3 regions of the Shewanella donghaensis genome follow, and region 2 is predicted to be linked to each of the others. Evidence: predicted binding sites of a transcription regulator. Region 2 holds the regulator's gene; each other region holds the start of a gene.
The links. The regulator NrdR, encoded in region 2, represses ribonucleotide reductase genes. The targets are predictions, from matches to a motif close to AAACACNANATNTNGTGTTT.
Positions count from the first base shown of each region.

Region 1 (5,760 bases), 620 kb from region 2:
AGTCGAAGGTTTTGCGTAAGAACACTTGCACCTTTTTAAAACTTTCCCAATCCTTAGGACCTACCAAAGAAATCGCATCACCTTTGGCGCCCGCACGACCTGTACGGCCGATACGGTGAACGTATTCTTCAGCAAATTTTGGCATGTCAAAGTTAATCACTAATGACACATTTAATAAATCTAATCCGCGAGAGGCAACATCAGTAGTAACTAAAATCTTTTGTTGACCACGGCTGAATTTATCCATGATTTGATTACGCGCAGACTGACTTAAATCACCACTTAGCGCTGCGGTTTCTAAACCTTCTTCAGCTAATAATTTAGCAAGCCTGTCGGTATCAGAACGTGTCGCAGTAAAAATGATAACTTGCTTATGCTGTTCAGTTTTCAATACATGCTGCAGCACGGCTTGTTTATGGTCAAGATGGTCGACTAAAAACACCCGTTGAACAATGTCGACATGCTCAGCGTGAGAGGCTCCAATAGCAACGTGCTTTGGTGACTTTAATAATGTCGCGGCAATATCATTAATATCATCATGATCTAATGTGGCAGAGAACATTAATGTTTGTCGGCGCTTGTGATCAGCAGCGTCATTGATGGCTTTAAGTTGTGGTGCAAAACCTAAATCCAACATGCGGTCAGCTTCATCAAGGATCAGTAGCTCTAAACCATTTAAGTATAAATGACGTTGCTTTAAGTGGTCAGCAATACGGCCAGGCGTTGCCACAATAAAATGTGGGTCGCGAGAAAGCAGTTTTGCTTGGTCGTTAAAGTTCTCACCGCCTAAAATACTCATGGCTTTATATTGAGTATTGGCAACAAGTAAACGTAACTGACCATAAACTTGTTGGGCAAGTTCACGGGTCGGTAATAAAATGAGGACACGTGGATCTTTTTTAGAAAGTGCTCTGGTTGATATTACGCGCTGTAATGCAGGTAATAAAAACGCCAGGGTTTTACCTGAACCGGTTTTCGATGATGCCATTAAATCTTTACCCGCTAGGGCAACTGGCATGGCTTGTTGCTGAATTTCTGTTGGCTCAGAAATCCCCATATGCTTTAGACTGTCAAGTAAGCGTGTGTCTAAAGAAAAATCGGTAAATAACAAAGGTAAATCCCCTAAAAAATGATAGCCAGATATTATACCGTGTAAGCTAGGTGATAGCCAACAGCTTAGGCGTAAGATAAGCTAACAATGTACGTAAATATGGCAAAGGATTTCGTAAATGTCTAAAGGCTCCAAAGATAAGAATCCTCCACTTCGCGTAGGGATTGCCCTAGGTAGTGGTGCAGCAAAAGGATGGGCACATATTGGTGTGCTTAAAGAACTTGCTGAATTAGGTATTCATCCTGAAAAAATAGCAGGTTGCTCAGTTGGTGCACTTGTTGGTGCTGCGTATGCAAATGATCATTTAGATGAGTTACATGATTGGGTTAGCGGCTTCTCTAGTTGGGATGTTTTAGGGCTGATGGATTTAAGTTGGCGTAAAGGCGGCTTAATTAGTGGTGAGAAGGTGTTTGATGTTTTAGCCGGTCGAATTGGCGAGTTAAAAATAGAACAACTTAAAAAGCCGTTTTCGGCAGTGGCAACTGATTTGTATTCTGGCCAAGAAATTTGGTTTAAACAAGGTGATTTACGTCATGCGGTAAGAGCATCTTGTTCAATGCCAGGATTTTTACCACCAGTACAGTTACAAGATCGCTGGTTAGTCGATGGCGCGGTAGTGAATCCTGTACCCGTTTCTATGTGCCGTGCAATGGATGTTGACGTGGTGATTGCTGTCGATTTAAATGGCCATAGACGTAATAGCATGCATATGTTGCCACAGCAAATGACCAGCCGGCCGCCAACGGAAATTGAGAAACAACAAGTTGCCAAAGAACCTGAATCTGCCTTCATGGATATTCTAGGTAAAGGCAAAGAGTACATTAATAGTTTTTCTGAAAAGTTTTCAGCAAACACTAAATCTCATCCTGGCATGATAGCTGTGATGTCACAATCGATGGATATACTAGAGCAGCGTCATAAACGTGCTAGATTAATGGGCGATCCACCTGATGTTTGTTTGGTTCCGCAACTTTCCGATATCGGTACTATGGAGTTCCACCGAGCTGACGAAGCTATCGAAGCTGGACGTCAATCAGTGCGTGAATCTGCACATCTAATCAAAGCCGCCATCGGACTTTAATCGATATTAATCTCCTTATAAACCCGTCATTATTTGACTGCTTTTGCGCTTCTAGTAGCGGGTTTTATTTCCTTGGTCAAGCTTGATATTTCAAAAAAGTGTTGGGCTTAGCACTATTTTTTTTCATTTCCCTTACCTTCATTAAAATATGATCTAGATCATGGATCTTTAGTCCCTATTATTGCTTAATGCACCATATATTGTGTTCGTTGATAATTTTGTGTGGATATATAGTGTTTGTATCCTGTGCATAAATGGAGTAAAAGTAATGCCTGTAGTAATTAAAAGGGACGGTTGTAGGACTCTTTTTGATGAGTCTAGAATTAAGGATGCCATTGTTGCTGCAATGGAAACTGCTACAGGTACTGCTGATGAAGACTATGCTTCAACAGTCGCTTGTGTGATTAGAGATCAAGTGTCTAGTGGTGAAGAAGTTGAAATTCATCACTTACAAGACTTAGTGGAAAACTTATTAATGGAAGGCCCTCATAAAGAGGTCGCTCGTCATTATATTGAATATCGCCATGACCGTGATATTTGTCGCGAAGCTAAAAGTAAATTAAATTGCGAAATACGTGGTTTAGTTGAACAAAGCGATGCATCAATTCTTAATGAAAATGCCAATAAAGACGCGAAAGTAATTCCTACACAACGTGATTTACTTGCGGGTATTGTGGCAAAGCATTACGCCAAATCGCACTTACTACCAAAAGATATCGTCGCGGCGCACGAGTCAGGTCAACTGCATTATCACGATTTAGATTATGCACCATTTTTCCCGATGTTTAACTGTATGCTAATTGATTTAGCCGGCATGTTAACCCATGGTTTTAAAATGGGTAATGCAGAAATAGACACTCCTAAATCTATTTCTACAGCGACAGCGGTTACTGCACAGATTATTGCCCAAGTGGCGAGCCATATTTATGGTGGCACCACGATTAACCGTATTGATGAAGTATTAGCTGAATTTGTACAGAAGAGTTACCAGAAACTACTGGTTATCGGTAAAGAGTGGGACGTATCAGATGTTGAAGCCTTTGCAATGGCACAAACTGAAAAAGAATGTTACGACGCATTTCAGTCTTTAGAGTATGAAGTCAACACCCTACATACCGCTAATGGACAAACCCCATTTGTGACCTTTGGTTTTGGTTTAGGCTCGTGTTGGGAATCTCGTTTAATTCAAAAATCGATTCTTAAAGTACGTATGGCAGGTTTAGGTAAAAACCGTAAAACAGCAGTATTCCCTAAATTGGTTTTTGCTATTCGTGATGGACTTAATCATAAAGCCGCAGATGCTAACTATGATGTTAAGAAACTGGCGTTAGAATGTGCCACCATGCGCATGTACCCAGATATTCTTAACTATGAGCAAGTTGAACGCGTTACAGGTTCATTTAAAACACCAATGGGTTGTCGTTCATTCTTAGGTACTTATGAAGAAAATGGTGAGTTAATCCATGAAGGACGTAACAACTTAGGTGTTGTTAGTTTGAACTTGCCAAGAATTGCTATTGAAGCGAAAGGCGATGAAACAGCATTCTTTGCATTGTTAGAACAGAGAATGACTTTAGCTCGCAAAGCACTCGACACTCGTATTGCCCGTTTAGTGGGTGTTAAGGCGCGTGTTGCACCCATCCTATATATGGAAGGAGCTTGTGGTGTTCGCTTAAATGCTGATGATGATGTTTCTGAAATTTTCAAAAATGGCCGTGCGTCAATTTCTTTAGGCTACATTGGCTTACATGAAACCATTAACGCGCTTTATGGCACTGGTGAGCATGTATTTGATAGCGAATTATTGCGTACTAAAGCCATTGAAATTATCAAAGTTATGAAGCAAGCGACTGAGTCTTGGAAAGAAGAGACAGGCTATGGCTTTAGTTTATACAGCACCCCAAGTGAAAACTTATGTAGCCGTTTTTGTCAGTTAGATGCCAAAGAGTTTGGTGTCGTTGAAGGCGTAACAGATAAAGGTTACTACACCAATAGCTTCCATTTAGATGTAGAAAAGAAAGTTAACCCATACGATAAAATTGATTTTGAATTACCGTACCCTGAAATCACCAACGGTGGCTTTATTTGTTATGGCGAATTCCCTAACATGCAACACAATATTGAAGCATTAGAAAACGTTTGGGATTACAGTTATAGCAGAGTGCCTTATTACGGTACAAATACACCAATTGATGAATGTTATGATTGTGGCTTTGTCGGTGAGTTTAACTGTAATAGTAAAGGCTTTGTTTGCCCTAAATGTGGTAACCATGAACCGAGCCGAGTGTCAGTGACTCGTCGTGTATGTGGATATTTAGGTAGCCCTGATGCAAGACCATTTAACTTTGGTAAGCAAGAAGAAGTTAAGCGCCGTATTAAGCATTTATAAATACATATATTATTCATAAGTTTAGTCAAATCTAGGCTTGTGAACAAATAAACAAGGCGCTATTTAGCGCCTTGTTTGCCTTTTGTCTAAGCTAAAATAATATATGAATATCAGTCATATAGTTGAGCTGAGTGAGAAGATAAAACCAATGAACTACCACCAGTATTTTCCTACCGATGTTATAAATGGTCCCGGAACCCGTTGCACATTATTTGTGTCAGGTTGTGAGCACCAATGTCGTGGTTGTTATAATCAGTCGACGTGGGATCCACGCTCAGGTCATGAATTTAACAAACAAATGGAAGATCAAATCATTGCAGACTTGAAAGATACGCGTATTAAACGCAGAGGTTTATCTCTGTCGGGTGGTGATCCGCTGTTTCCGGCAAATATAGATGCTATTTTGTCGCTAGTAAAACGCGTAAAGCAAGAGTGTCCAGATAAAGACATTTGGCTATGGAGTGGTTATCAACTTGAACAGATGTCATTATTGCAACGACAAGTGATATCGTTTGTTGATGTACTAGTAGACGGTAAGTTTGAGCAAGATTTAGCCGACCCCAGTTTGAAATGGCGTGGTAGCAATAATCAGATCATTCATGATTTAGTTCAAATAGATGAATCATAAGCTGTTGTGGATAATGTGTTTCATCTAATGAACTGTTATACTTCGCCTCCGTAATCGTGTTGGATTGATACAAATGCTGTGTGTGAGCATAATATTGTGTCAGTGGCACAATGTTGAACTTTAAGGTAACACAATGAATTTAAAAGAAGAACTGCAAGCATTAAACGATAAAGCAGAGAAGTTTCGCCGTAAACTTGCTGCCGCTGAAGCCCGTGAAGATAAAGCGATTATCCTGCAGTTTAAAAAAGAGATCACTACAGTAACTAAGCGTATTGCTAGTTTAAAAAATCAGCAATCGCGCCAGTTAGGTAAAGATGGTAAAGACGTTAAAGAGCTGAAATTTAACCGTGCACTCACTAAAGCAGAACAAGCTGACATGGGTAAGTTGAAAAAATCAGTTAAAGGTTTAGTGGTCGTTCATCCAATGACTGCACTAGGTCGTGAAATGAATATTAAAGCAGTAACTGGTTTTGCTCCTGCAAAATTCTAATCCAGTTTATTATTATTTTTTGACGTCAAGTCAGATACATGGATGATGAGTCTCAAGGATT
Region 1 covers NZ_CP041783.1:1,306,730-1,312,489, reverse strand. The annotation lists gene FPK91_RS05590 (DEAD/DEAH box helicase) at 1-1,111, opposite strand, end outside; gene rssA (patatin-like phospholipase RssA) at 1,230-2,192, shown strand; gene nrdD (anaerobic ribonucleoside-triphosphate reductase) at 2,461-4,581, shown strand; gene nrdG (anaerobic ribonucleoside-triphosphate reductase-activating protein) at 4,730-5,209, shown strand; gene FPK91_RS05570 (YibL family ribosome-associated protein) at 5,343-5,699, shown strand.
Region 1: nrdD (anaerobic ribonucleoside-triphosphate reductase) is a predicted target of NrdR. The motif match lies at 2,381-2,400, and genes of this name have one in related genera.

Region 2 (5,760 bases):
ACTTTCATTAAACGTTCTAAATAACGTGCAATAAGGTCAACTTCAATGTTGACGCTATGACCCGCTTGTAAAGCTAATAAAGTGGTTTCTGATGCGGTGTGCGGCACAATCGTTAGTCTGAATCGATGATGATCAACCTCGTTAACGGTCAAGCTTACACCATCAATGGTTATCGAGCCTTTGTGAGCGATATAGCGAGATAATTCTGCAGGGGCTGCCAGCCAAAATTCAATAGCTTGCCCACGTACCAAACGTTGTTCAACGGTGGCGATACCATCAACATGGCCACTAACCATATGTCCGCCCAAACGCGTCGTAGGCATGACCGCTTTTTCCAGGTTTACTTTCTGGCCAACGTTATATTTAGCAAAACCCGTCAATGCGACAGTTTCAGCCGATACGTCTGCGACATAACCATCAGCAAGGCATTGCACCACGGTTAAACAAACACCATTAGTTGCAATGCTGTCGCCCAATTTCACATCAGATAAGTCAAGCTTGCCACTGGCAACCGTAAGACGAATATCATCGCCTTTACGTTCAATCTTTCTCAATGATCCTAGTGCTTCAATAATCCCGGTAAACATATTCACTCACTTGTTATCTTATAAGCCACGCTTAGCATTAACTTATAGACAGAATTGCGTTAGCTTAACTCGCTGGCGAATTAAGATTAAAAATCATGCGTTGATCTGCACCAACCCTGCGCGAATCAACTAATTCTACATCAGGAATCTGTTCCATAGTTTGATAATCATCTAGTTGCATCAAATTACGACCATGGCTACCTAATATTTTCATTGCTTGGTATAAATAAAGATTATCAGCCAAATTATTCTGTATAACACTGCCCGCTAAACAGGCGCCAGCTTCGATCAGAACGGAGTTACACTGTTTACCTAAGTAACTAAATAACGCATGTAAATCGACTCGTCCATCGGCATTTGCGCCAATAGTGATACAACTAACATGATTGTTAAATTCTTGGCTCACTTTAGTCGGATAGTCGACACAAGAAACAAGTAAAATGGGGGTTTCAATACTAAACAACTTAAAGTTGCTAGTAAGCCTTGCTCTGCTGTCGAGCACGACTCTTAAAGGTTGCTTAACATCTTCGAATGATAACTTGTCAGTTAAACATCCCAGCTGTTCATAGCGCACATTGAGTGACGGGTCATCGGCTAATATCGTTTCTACACCGGTAACAAGAGCACAATGACGCGCCCTAAGTTTTTGAACATCAGCTCTAGCTTCAGGCCCTGTAATCCACTTTGATACGCCATTAGATAACGCCGTTTTACCATCAATACTGGCCGCAAGTTTCACAGTAACCTCAGGAAATCCTGTGGTCATCCGCTTCATAAAGCCGATATTTAATTTACTTGCTGATTCAGTCAATAGCCCAACATCAACTTTAATACCAGCAGCTTCAAGCATGCGAATACCATTTCCCGACACTTGCGGGTTAGCGTCCATCTGCGAAACAACCACACGAGCAACGTTAGCTTCAATTAATGCTTTAGCACATGGCGGCGTTCGTCCAAAGTGACTACAAGGCTCAAGAGTGACATAGGCTGTGGCTTTGGGGAGCAGGTGCTGCAATTGACGGGCTTCAACATCTTGTAAAGCATGGATTTCAGCATGAGGGCCGCCTGCTTTGATATGAAAACCTTGCCCAATAATTTTACCATCAACGACCATGACACAACCCACATTTGGATTTGGGCGTGTGGTGTAGCGACCTTTTTCAGCTAAAGAAATCGCAAGGCTCATCATTTCAATATCAAACGTTGACCATTGAGGCATACAGACCTTCTAAAACTCAAAAGCAGTAATGCTAATACATCACTGCTGAAAACAGTTAATAAATTCAGATGACTGCACGATAATGAAAAATGGCAATAAGCAGTCAGAATTTAGCTAGGATTACTTTTGCAGTTTGGCAATAGCTTCACCAAATTGGGAGACATCTTCAAATGCACGATAAACCGATGCAAAACGAATGTAAGCAACCTTATCTAAAATCATCAGTTGGTCCATCATCAGGTTACCGATCATGGCTGAATCAATTTCTCGTTCACCAGTCGCTCGAAGTGTCGATTTGATTTTAGTTAACGCTTGTTCAATTTGATCAATTGAAACTGGGCGTTTTTCAACAGCACGTAACATGCCGCCTCGCAATTTATCTTCATCAAACGGCTGACGAGTGCCATCTTGTTTAATCACTCGAGGCATGACTAACTCAGCGCCTTCAAAAGTGGTAAAACGTTCATGACACTCGGTACATTCCCGACGACGTCTCACTTGATGGCCGTCAGCCACCAATCGTGAATCAATAACCTTCGTATCTGTCGCGCTACAAAATGGGCAATGCATATCCGCTCCTGAAAATAAAAACAAAATGGTCGTAAGTACTGAGTACTTACGACCATTTAAGTTTATCCTATTTACTTTATAAGGTTAACCTTATCGAAAAGATTATCCTGTTTAGTTAAATAGATAATTGGCTATGCCATCAATCTACGATGTCATTAACCGTAAACAGGGAACTTAGCGCATAATTCAAGTACTTGAGCCTTAACACGTTCGATAGTTGCTTCATTAGAAATATCATCTAATACATCACACATCCAGTGAGTTAACTCAATTGATTCAGCTTCAGTGAAACCACGACGTGTGATTGCAGGAGAACCGATACGTAAACCAGAAGTAACAAATGGAGAACGTGGATCATTAGGTACTGAGTTTTTGTTCACAGTGATATTTGCATTGCCTAAAGCAGCATCAGCATCTTTACCCGTCATATCCTTGCTGATTAAATCAAGTAAGAATAAGTGGTTATCAGTTCCACCAGAAACAACGTCATAGCCACGTTCAATGAAGGTTTTCGCCATCACTTTAGCATTAGCAACGACTTGTTCTTGGTAAGTGGTGAACTCTGGGTCTAATGCTTCTTTAAATGCAACCGCTTTAGCAGCGATAACGTGCATTAACGGGCCACCTTGACCACCAGGGAATACTGCTGAGTTAAGCTTTTTGTAAATAGCTTCGTCATTGATAGCTGACAGAATCAAACCACCACGAGGACCTGCAAGTGTTTTATGGGTAGTCGTTGTAACAACGTGTGCATGTGGCAGTGGGTTCGGGTAGATACCCGCAGCCACAAGGCCTGCAACGTGTGCCATATCAACGAATAAGTAAGCACCCACTTTATCAGCGATTTCGCGGAACTTGCCCCAATCAATGATGCCAGAATATGCACTAAAGCCAGCAATAATCATTTTAGGCTTATGTTCAACAGCTAAACGTTCAACTTCTGAGTAATCAATTTTACCCGTCGTTTCGTCAATACCGTATTGAACTGCATTGTATAATTTACCAGAAAAGCTCACGTGTGAACCATGAGTTAAATGACCGCCATGGGCTAAGCTCATACCTAAAACAGTATCGCCACCTTCTAAAAGCGCCATAAATACTGCAGAGTTTGCTTGAGAGCCTGAATGTGGTTGAACGTTAGCGTATGTTGCGCCAAATAATTCTTTTGCACGAGAGATAGCTAATTCTTCAGCAATATCGACATGCTCACAACCGCCGTAATAACGCTTTCCAGGATAACCTTCAGCATACTTATTGGTTAACTGTGAACCTTGTGCTTCAAGAACACGCGGGCTGGTATAGTTTTCTGATGCAATTAACTCGATATGCTCTTCTTGGCGACGAGTTTCATCTTGAATGGCTTGAAACAGTTGAGGATCGTAATCCGCGATATTCATAGCTTTCTTTAGCATTGGTGTCTCCAACATCAGTTCTTATCTATAGGGTTGCGCGGTATTCTACTCTGCTCTGAGTCACAATCCCAGCATTTAGAACATGAAATTATTTGGCAAGTCTCATTAATTAAGCTAATCCATAATTTGAGTTCAAAGAAAAATAAAGTAGAATTATCATCATCATTGGTCACTGAAGAACATTAAAAATGGCTCAATTCGTTTATAGTATGCTGCGGGTAGGAAAGATTGTTCCGCCTAAGAAACAAATCCTCAAAGATATTTCACTGAGTTTTTTCCCTGGCGCCAAAATTGGTGTGCTTGGTTTAAACGGTTCAGGTAAGTCTACCTTGCTTCGTATCATGGCTGGTTTAGATACTGAAATTGAAGGTGAAGCGCGTCCGATGCAAGACCTTAAAATCGGCTATCTTCCTCAAGAACCTAAACTTGATGAATCGCAAACAGTACGTGAAGCGATTGAAGAAGCGGTTAGTGAAGCTAAAAATGCCCTCACCCGTCTTGATGAAGTCTACGCACTTTATGCTGAGCCTGATGCTGACTTTGACGCCTTAGCAAAAGAGCAAGGTCAACTAGAAGCCATCATCCAATCTCAAGATGCCCATAATCTTGAAATGGTATTAGAGCGCGCTGCAAACGCATTACGCCTGCCTGATTGGGATGAAAAAATTGAAGTGCTTTCAGGTGGTGAACGCCGCCGTGTGGCAATATGCCGTCTTCTTTTAGAAAAGCCAGACATGTTGCTGCTTGATGAACCAACCAACCATTTGGATGCAGAATCTGTTGCCTGGCTTGAACGCTTCTTACAAGATTACACTGGCACCGTTGTTGCCATTACCCATGATAGATACTTCTTGGATAATGCAGCAGGTTGGATTTTAGAGCTCGACCGTGGCGAAGGTATTCCATGGGAAGGTAACTACTCTTCATGGCTTGAGCAAAAAGATGCTCGCCTGCAACAAGAATCATCTACTGAAAGCGCACGCCAAAAAACCATTCAAAAAGAATTAGAATGGGTTCGCCAAGGGGCAAAGGGTCGTCAATCTAAAGGCAAGGCACGTATGGCCCGCTTTGAAGAATTGAACACTAATGACTACCAAAAACGAAATGAAACCAATGAATTATTCATTCCACCAGGACCACGTTTAGGCGATAAGGTTATTGAAGTAAATAACCTGACTAAGTCATACGGTGACCGAGTATTAATTGATAATCTCACCTTCGCTGTGCCTAAAGGCGCGATTGTCGGCATTATTGGTGCTAACGGCGCGGGTAAATCGACACTGTTCAAGATGATTTCTGGTGCAGAACAACCAGATTCTGGCAGCATTGAAATCGGTGAATCAGTTCAGATTGCCTCTGTTGAACAGTTCCGTGATTCAATGAATGATAAGAATACTGTCTGGCAAGAAATCTCCGATGGTCAAGACATCATGCGGATCAATAATACTGAAATTCCAAGTCGTGCCTATGTTGGCCGCTTTAATTTCCGTGGTGGCGATCAGCAAAAAATCATTGGCACTCTTTCAGGTGGTGAACGTAATCGTGTTCATTTAGCTAAGCTATTACAAGCTGGCGGCAACGTACTATTACTCGATGAGCCCACCAATGACTTGGATGTTGAAACTTTGCGAGCACTAGAGGAAGCCTTATTAGAATTCCCAGGTTGTGCCATGGTTATTTCTCATGACCGTTGGTTCCTGGATAGAGTGGCAACACACATTCTAGATTACCGCGATGAAGGCCAAGTTAACTTCTATGAAGGTAACTACACTGAATACACTGCCTGGATGAAAGAAAATCTTGGCGCAGAAGCTATTGAGCCACATCGCTTGAAGTACAAACGTATCGCTAAATAATCTTTGAAGCGGTTTTAAGATTATTAATTCGCAAAGTTGATGCCTCTTTATAGAACCTATTTAACTTAGAAAACTCTATAAAGGGGCATTATTGATTTGGTATTCAAACCCCTTTA
Region 2 covers NZ_CP041783.1:1,928,227-1,933,986, forward strand. The annotation lists gene FPK91_RS08280 (riboflavin synthase) at 1-587, opposite strand, end outside; gene ribD (bifunctional diaminohydroxyphosphoribosylaminopyrimidine deaminase/5-amino-6-(5-phosphoribosylamino)uracil reductase RibD) at 652-1,806, opposite strand; gene nrdR (transcriptional regulator NrdR) at 1,927-2,376, opposite strand; gene glyA (serine hydroxymethyltransferase) at 2,532-3,788, opposite strand; gene ettA (energy-dependent translational throttle protein EttA) at 3,977-5,644, shown strand.

Region 3 (5,760 bases), 1.3 Mb from region 2:
CGTGTTGGATCGTAATTAGTATTAGACGAAATTGCTTGGTCAATGAACTTCTGCATTAGGCCAACTAGCTGTAAGTAACCATCATTGTTAGGCATATTCCATAACAATTCATACTGGTCTTTCAGTTCATCAAAATCAGGTACGACTTGCTTTAATTGGCCGTCTTTACTGGCCTTAACACTGATTAAACCACGTGGAGGCTCAATACCGTTAGTAGCATTAGAAATCTGTGAAGACGTTTCTGAAGGCATTAATGCTGAAAGTGTTGAGTTACGTAAGCCATGTTGTTTAATGTCTGCACGTAAACCTTCCCAATCCATATGTAATGGTTCATCACATATTTTATCTAAATCGCGCTTATAAGTATCAATTGGCAAGATACCTTGAGAGTAAGTCGTCTCATTGAATAAAGGACATGCGCCTTGTTCTTCAGCAAGATTGTTTGATGCTTTTAACAAATAGAACTGAATGGCTTCAAAGGTTCTATGGGTTAAGTGATTACCTGAGCCATCAGAATACTTCATGCCATTCTTAGCAAGATAATTGGCGAAGTTGATGACGCCTATACCAAGAGTTCGACGATTCATCGAACCAAGTTGAGCAGAAATAATTGGGTAGTCTTGGTAATCTAACAAATTATCAAGTGCACGTACTGCCAAATCAGCTAACGGTTCTAGATCTGATAAGTCTTTGATAGCACCAAGGTTTAATGCTGAAAGTGTACAAAGAGCTATTTCACCTTCAGGATCTTCAATGTTCTTAAGTGGCTTAGTCGGTAAGGCAATTTCTAAACAAAGGTTAGATTGCTTAATTGGTGCAACTTTCGAATCAAATGGGCTGTGAGTATTACAGTGATCAACATTTTGAATGTAGATACGGCCAGTAGAGGCGCGTTCTTGCATCATCAATGAAAATAATTCAACTGCTTTAATCTCTTTACGACGCACGCTTGAGTCCGCTTCATATTGAAGGTATAGACGTTCGAACTCATCTTGATCAGCAAAGAAAGCATCATATAAACCTGGGACATCAGACGGGCTGAACAAGCTGATGTTTTGACCTTTAATTAAACGTTGGTACATCAATTTGTTTAGTTGAACACCGTAATCAAGGTGACGTACACGGTTATCATCAACACCACGGTTATTTTTAAGAACCAGTAATGATTCAACTTCTAAATGCCATAATGGATAGAACAGGGTAGCTGCACCACCACGGACACCGCCTTGAGAACAAGACTTAACGGCTGTTTGGAAATACTTATAAAATGGTAAACAACCCGTATGGAATGCTTCACCGCCGCGAATAGGGCTGCCTAGCGCACGAATACGACCCGCATTAATGCCGATACCAGCACGTTGGCTAACATACTTTACGATTGATGATGCAGTCGCATTAATCGAATCTAAGCTGTCATCACATTCAATCAGAACGCAAGAACTGAATTGACGTGTTGGGGTACGAACACCCGCCATGATTGGCGTTGGTAATGAAATTTTGAACATCGACGTCGCATCGTAAAAACGTTTAATGTAATCCAAACGTGTTTCTTTTGGGTAGCGAGCAAATAAACATGCCGCGACCAAGATATAAAGAAACTGTGCGCTTTCATAAATTTCGTTTGTGACACGGTTTTGAACTAAGTATTTCCCTTCAAGCTGTTTAACCGCAGCATATGAGAAATTCATATCACGCCAGTGATCGATATAACTATCTAATATGGTTATTTCTTCAGCGGTGTAATCTTCTAAAATATGTTTGTCGTACTTACCTAGTTCAACCAAGCGCGTTACTTGATCGATTAGTTTAGGTGGTTCGAATTGACCAAAGGCTTTTTTACGTAGATGAAATACAGCAAGACGAGCAGCTAGAAACTGGTAATCAGGTGCTTCAGGAGAGATTAAATCTGCTGCTGCTTTGATGATAGTTTCGTGAATAGCTTCGGTTGGAATACCTTCGAAAAATTGCAGGTGAGAACGTAATTCAACTTCAGAGACTGAAACGTTCTTCAGTCCTTTTGCTGCCCACTCAATAACGCGATGAATTTTGTCTAAATCGATTGTTTCGCGTTCGCCACTTCGTTTTGTGACTGTCATATTGCTGTTCATTAAATAAAGCCTTGATTCTATAATTCTATACAGTGGATCTTTTTTTAATCGTTTGAGTTACGATCGAAAATAAATCACATTACGTTCCCTTGTAAGTTGATCATCCATAAGCACTAACAACGTCATATATTAAAAAATACTAGTGTTATAAAGAGATACAATGCGTTGTAACGCTAGTGTCTCAATGTGATGTCACACACAAGATATGGTGTTTAATTAAATCTCACATACAAGATAGTGAGGTTGAGGCTTTTTTGCAAGCGGCAATTTATTTAATAAGTTGTGGATATCTTCTGTATAGATGGCGATGTTAGTGAAAGCTAACCTGCAATGTCAAATTATACAATAATTTAACTAGCGCGTTTAAATTTCAAGCGGGAATAAACATAATTTCGATCGCTACAATAAACAGCGATCGATTGTTTTGCTATAAAAAAAGTTTGCTTTTTATATTTAAGATTTGTTAAGGAATGCTTGATGTAATTCATTGACATTATTGAATTGAAAATCACTTGGCCATTCGTTCGGGTTATCATCTTCTGATAGATAGCCCCATAGTGCTATTGCACCGACCATACAGGCGTTTTGAGCGGCGATTAAGTCTCTTTGGGCATCACCAACATAAAGAATGCTTTCTGGCTTACAGTTGATTTGCTGGGCTGCTAATAACATCGGCGCAGTATGAGGTTTTGGGTGCATAGTAGAATCACCGCTGATAATCGTTTTAAGCTTAGCTTCGATTTTTAATGCTTTTAAAAGAGGTCGAGTAAAGCGGGCTTGCTTATTAGTCACGATACCGTAAGGGATATTCTGTTGTTCCAGAAATAGCAGAAAATTTTCAAAGCCTGCAAATAGTGATGCTTTTTCACCATTAACTTGCTGATAGTGGATTAACAAAGATTGTTGGATTGCGATTTGTTGTTGTTCTTCTAGTTCAGGTACACCCGCTTTGACTAAAGCAAGACTGCCGTTAGATGCAGCATAGCGCAGTGATTCAATACTTTTTGGGGCGATACCCCTATCTTTCAAACTCAGATTTAATGCATGAACAAGATCGGGCGCTGTATCAGCTAAAGTACCGTCTAAGTCGAATAGTACACCTTTGATGTTATTCATAATTTTCCTGTAATGAAATGAACTCGATAAAACTGTTGGAGACTTAGCTGGATAAAATAGTAATGCGTTTGTTTATTTCACAAACGCATTACTTATGACTCTTTACTCATTAATAACCATAACCATGGTGCCTTACTAATATTGGCTATGTATCGTCTTTTTGAGTAGCAATCATGTAGTTCACATCAACTTTATTAGTGTACTTATAAACGCCAGACAATGGGTTGTAGGTAATACCGAGTGCGTCACGGCAATGTAGGTCAGTTCTGTCTACTAAGTTAATTAATTCAGATGGTTTAATAAATTTGCTGTGATCATGTGTCCCTTTAGGCAGCATTTTCAATACGTACTCTGCACCAACAATGGCTTGGATATATGACATGATATTTCTATTAATAGTAGAAAAGAACACATAACCATTGGGTTTAACCATGTCACAACAGGCTTTAATCACCGAAAGTGGGTCAGGGACGTGCTCTAGCATTTCCATACAAGTCACAACATCGTAATGACCTTTGTGCTGCTCAGCATGTTCTTCTGCAGTCATAGTGTCGTAATGAATATCGATACCCATTTCTAACGCATGCAGCTTAGCGACTTCAATTTGAGCCTCACCCATATCTAATCCAGTGACTTTAGCACCAATCTTAGCCATGCTTTCTGACAATATACCGCCGCCACAGCCAATATCTAATACTTGCTTACCAAAAATACCACCACTGGTAAGATCTATATAATTTAAGCGTAATGGATTGAGTTGGTGAAGAGGTTTAAAGCTACCATTTGGATCCCACCATGACTCTGCCATTTGGGCAAATTTTTCGATTTCTTGATGATCAACATTTTGCTGTGTGGTTTGTTCTTGGTTAGACATATCGAGAACCCATGAATTATTAGTAGTTATTGCAGGTATTATAACCATACGATTTAATAAACATAGTGAGATGAAACAAGATTCACTTTTGGTTGCTGGAATATGCACCAATGACTGTAGATAAATTCGACATTGCTTAGTTTTAGCTGTAAATGACCAAATAAAATAGTAGAACTATCTAATCAATATACTTGAATCTAATCAATTTTTGATCTGTTTTCTCCTAGCCGTAATATTTCCTTGTTATAGGGTCTGGCCTCTTTAAATATCTGTGTTAGAATGCCAAATCACGTTTTTGAGCGACACAATAAAATGGAATAATTATTGTGCGCTAATTTTAGGGGAACGAGCAGTTTATGACTGATCCGGCATCATCAATTTCGCCAATTAACATCGAAGACGAACTAAAGAATTCTTATTTAGATTATGCGATGAGTGTAATCGTAGGTCGTGCATTACCCGACGTACGAGATGGCTTAAAACCAGTTCACCGTCGTGTTCTTTTTGCTATGAACGAATTGAAAAACGACTTCAACAAGCCATATAAAAAATCAGCTCGTGTTGTTGGTGACGTTATTGGTAAGTATCACCCACATGGTGACACTGCTGTTTACGACACCATCGTACGTATGGCGCAACCTTTCTCATTACGCTACACACTTGTTGACGGCCAAGGTAACTTTGGTTCTGTTGATGGTGACTCAGCGGCTGCGATGCGTTACACCGAAATTCGCATGCGTAAGTTGGCACATTCTTTACTTGCCGATTTAGAAAAAGAAACCGTAGACTTTGTACCTAACTATGACGGTACTGAATTTATCCCTGCGGTTTTACCTACACGCGTACCAAACCTACTTATTAATGGCGCATCTGGTATTGCTGTTGGTATGGCAACAAACATTCCTCCTCATAACATCACGGAAGTGATTAAAGGGTGTTTGGCATTAATCGAAGAACCTGAGTTATCTATTGAGCAATTGATGGAATACATACCAGGTCCTGATTTCCCGACTGCTGCAAGCATTAATGGCCGTAAAGGTATCATTGAAGCTTATAAGACCGGTCGTGGACGTGCGATTATGCGTTCAAAAGCTGCAATTGAAGATAACAATGGTCGCGAACGCATCATTGTTACTGAGATCCCTTATCAAGTTAACAAAGCACGTCTAATCGAAAAGATTGCCGAGCTAGTTAAAGATAAAAAGATTGAAGGGATTACCGGTCTACGTGATGAATCTGATAAAGACGGTATGCGTATCGTTATTGAGATCAAACGTGGCGAAGTCGGCGAAGTTGTTTTAAATAACTTATATTCTCAAACTCAAATGCAGTGTTCTTTTGGTATCAACATGGTGGCATTGACTAATGGTCAGCCTAAATTGTTTAACCTTAAAGAAATGATTGAGTGCTTTATACTTCACCGCCGTGAAGTCGTGACTCGCCGTACTGTATTTGAATTACGCAAAGCCCGTGAACGTGCTCATATCCTTGAAGCGCTGGCTATTGCTTTAGCAAACATTGACCCAATCATTGCGTTAATTAAAGAATCGCCAACCCCTGCCGAAGCGAAAGTTAAATTAATTGCCCAAGGTTGGGATCTCGGACACGTTCAAGGCATGCTTGAAAAAGCAGGTGATGATGCGGCTCGTCCAGAGTGGTTGG
Region 3 covers NZ_CP041783.1:590,311-596,070, forward strand. The annotation lists gene nrdA (class 1a ribonucleoside-diphosphate reductase subunit alpha) at 1-2,108, opposite strand, end outside; gene FPK91_RS02460 (HAD family hydrolase) at 2,562-3,224, opposite strand; gene ubiG (bifunctional 2-polyprenyl-6-hydroxyphenol methylase/3-demethylubiquinol 3-O-methyltransferase UbiG) at 3,370-4,098, opposite strand; gene gyrA (DNA gyrase subunit A) at 4,455-5,760, shown strand, end outside.
Region 3: nrdA (class 1a ribonucleoside-diphosphate reductase subunit alpha) is a predicted target of NrdR. The motif match lies at 2,303-2,322, and genes of this name have one in related genera.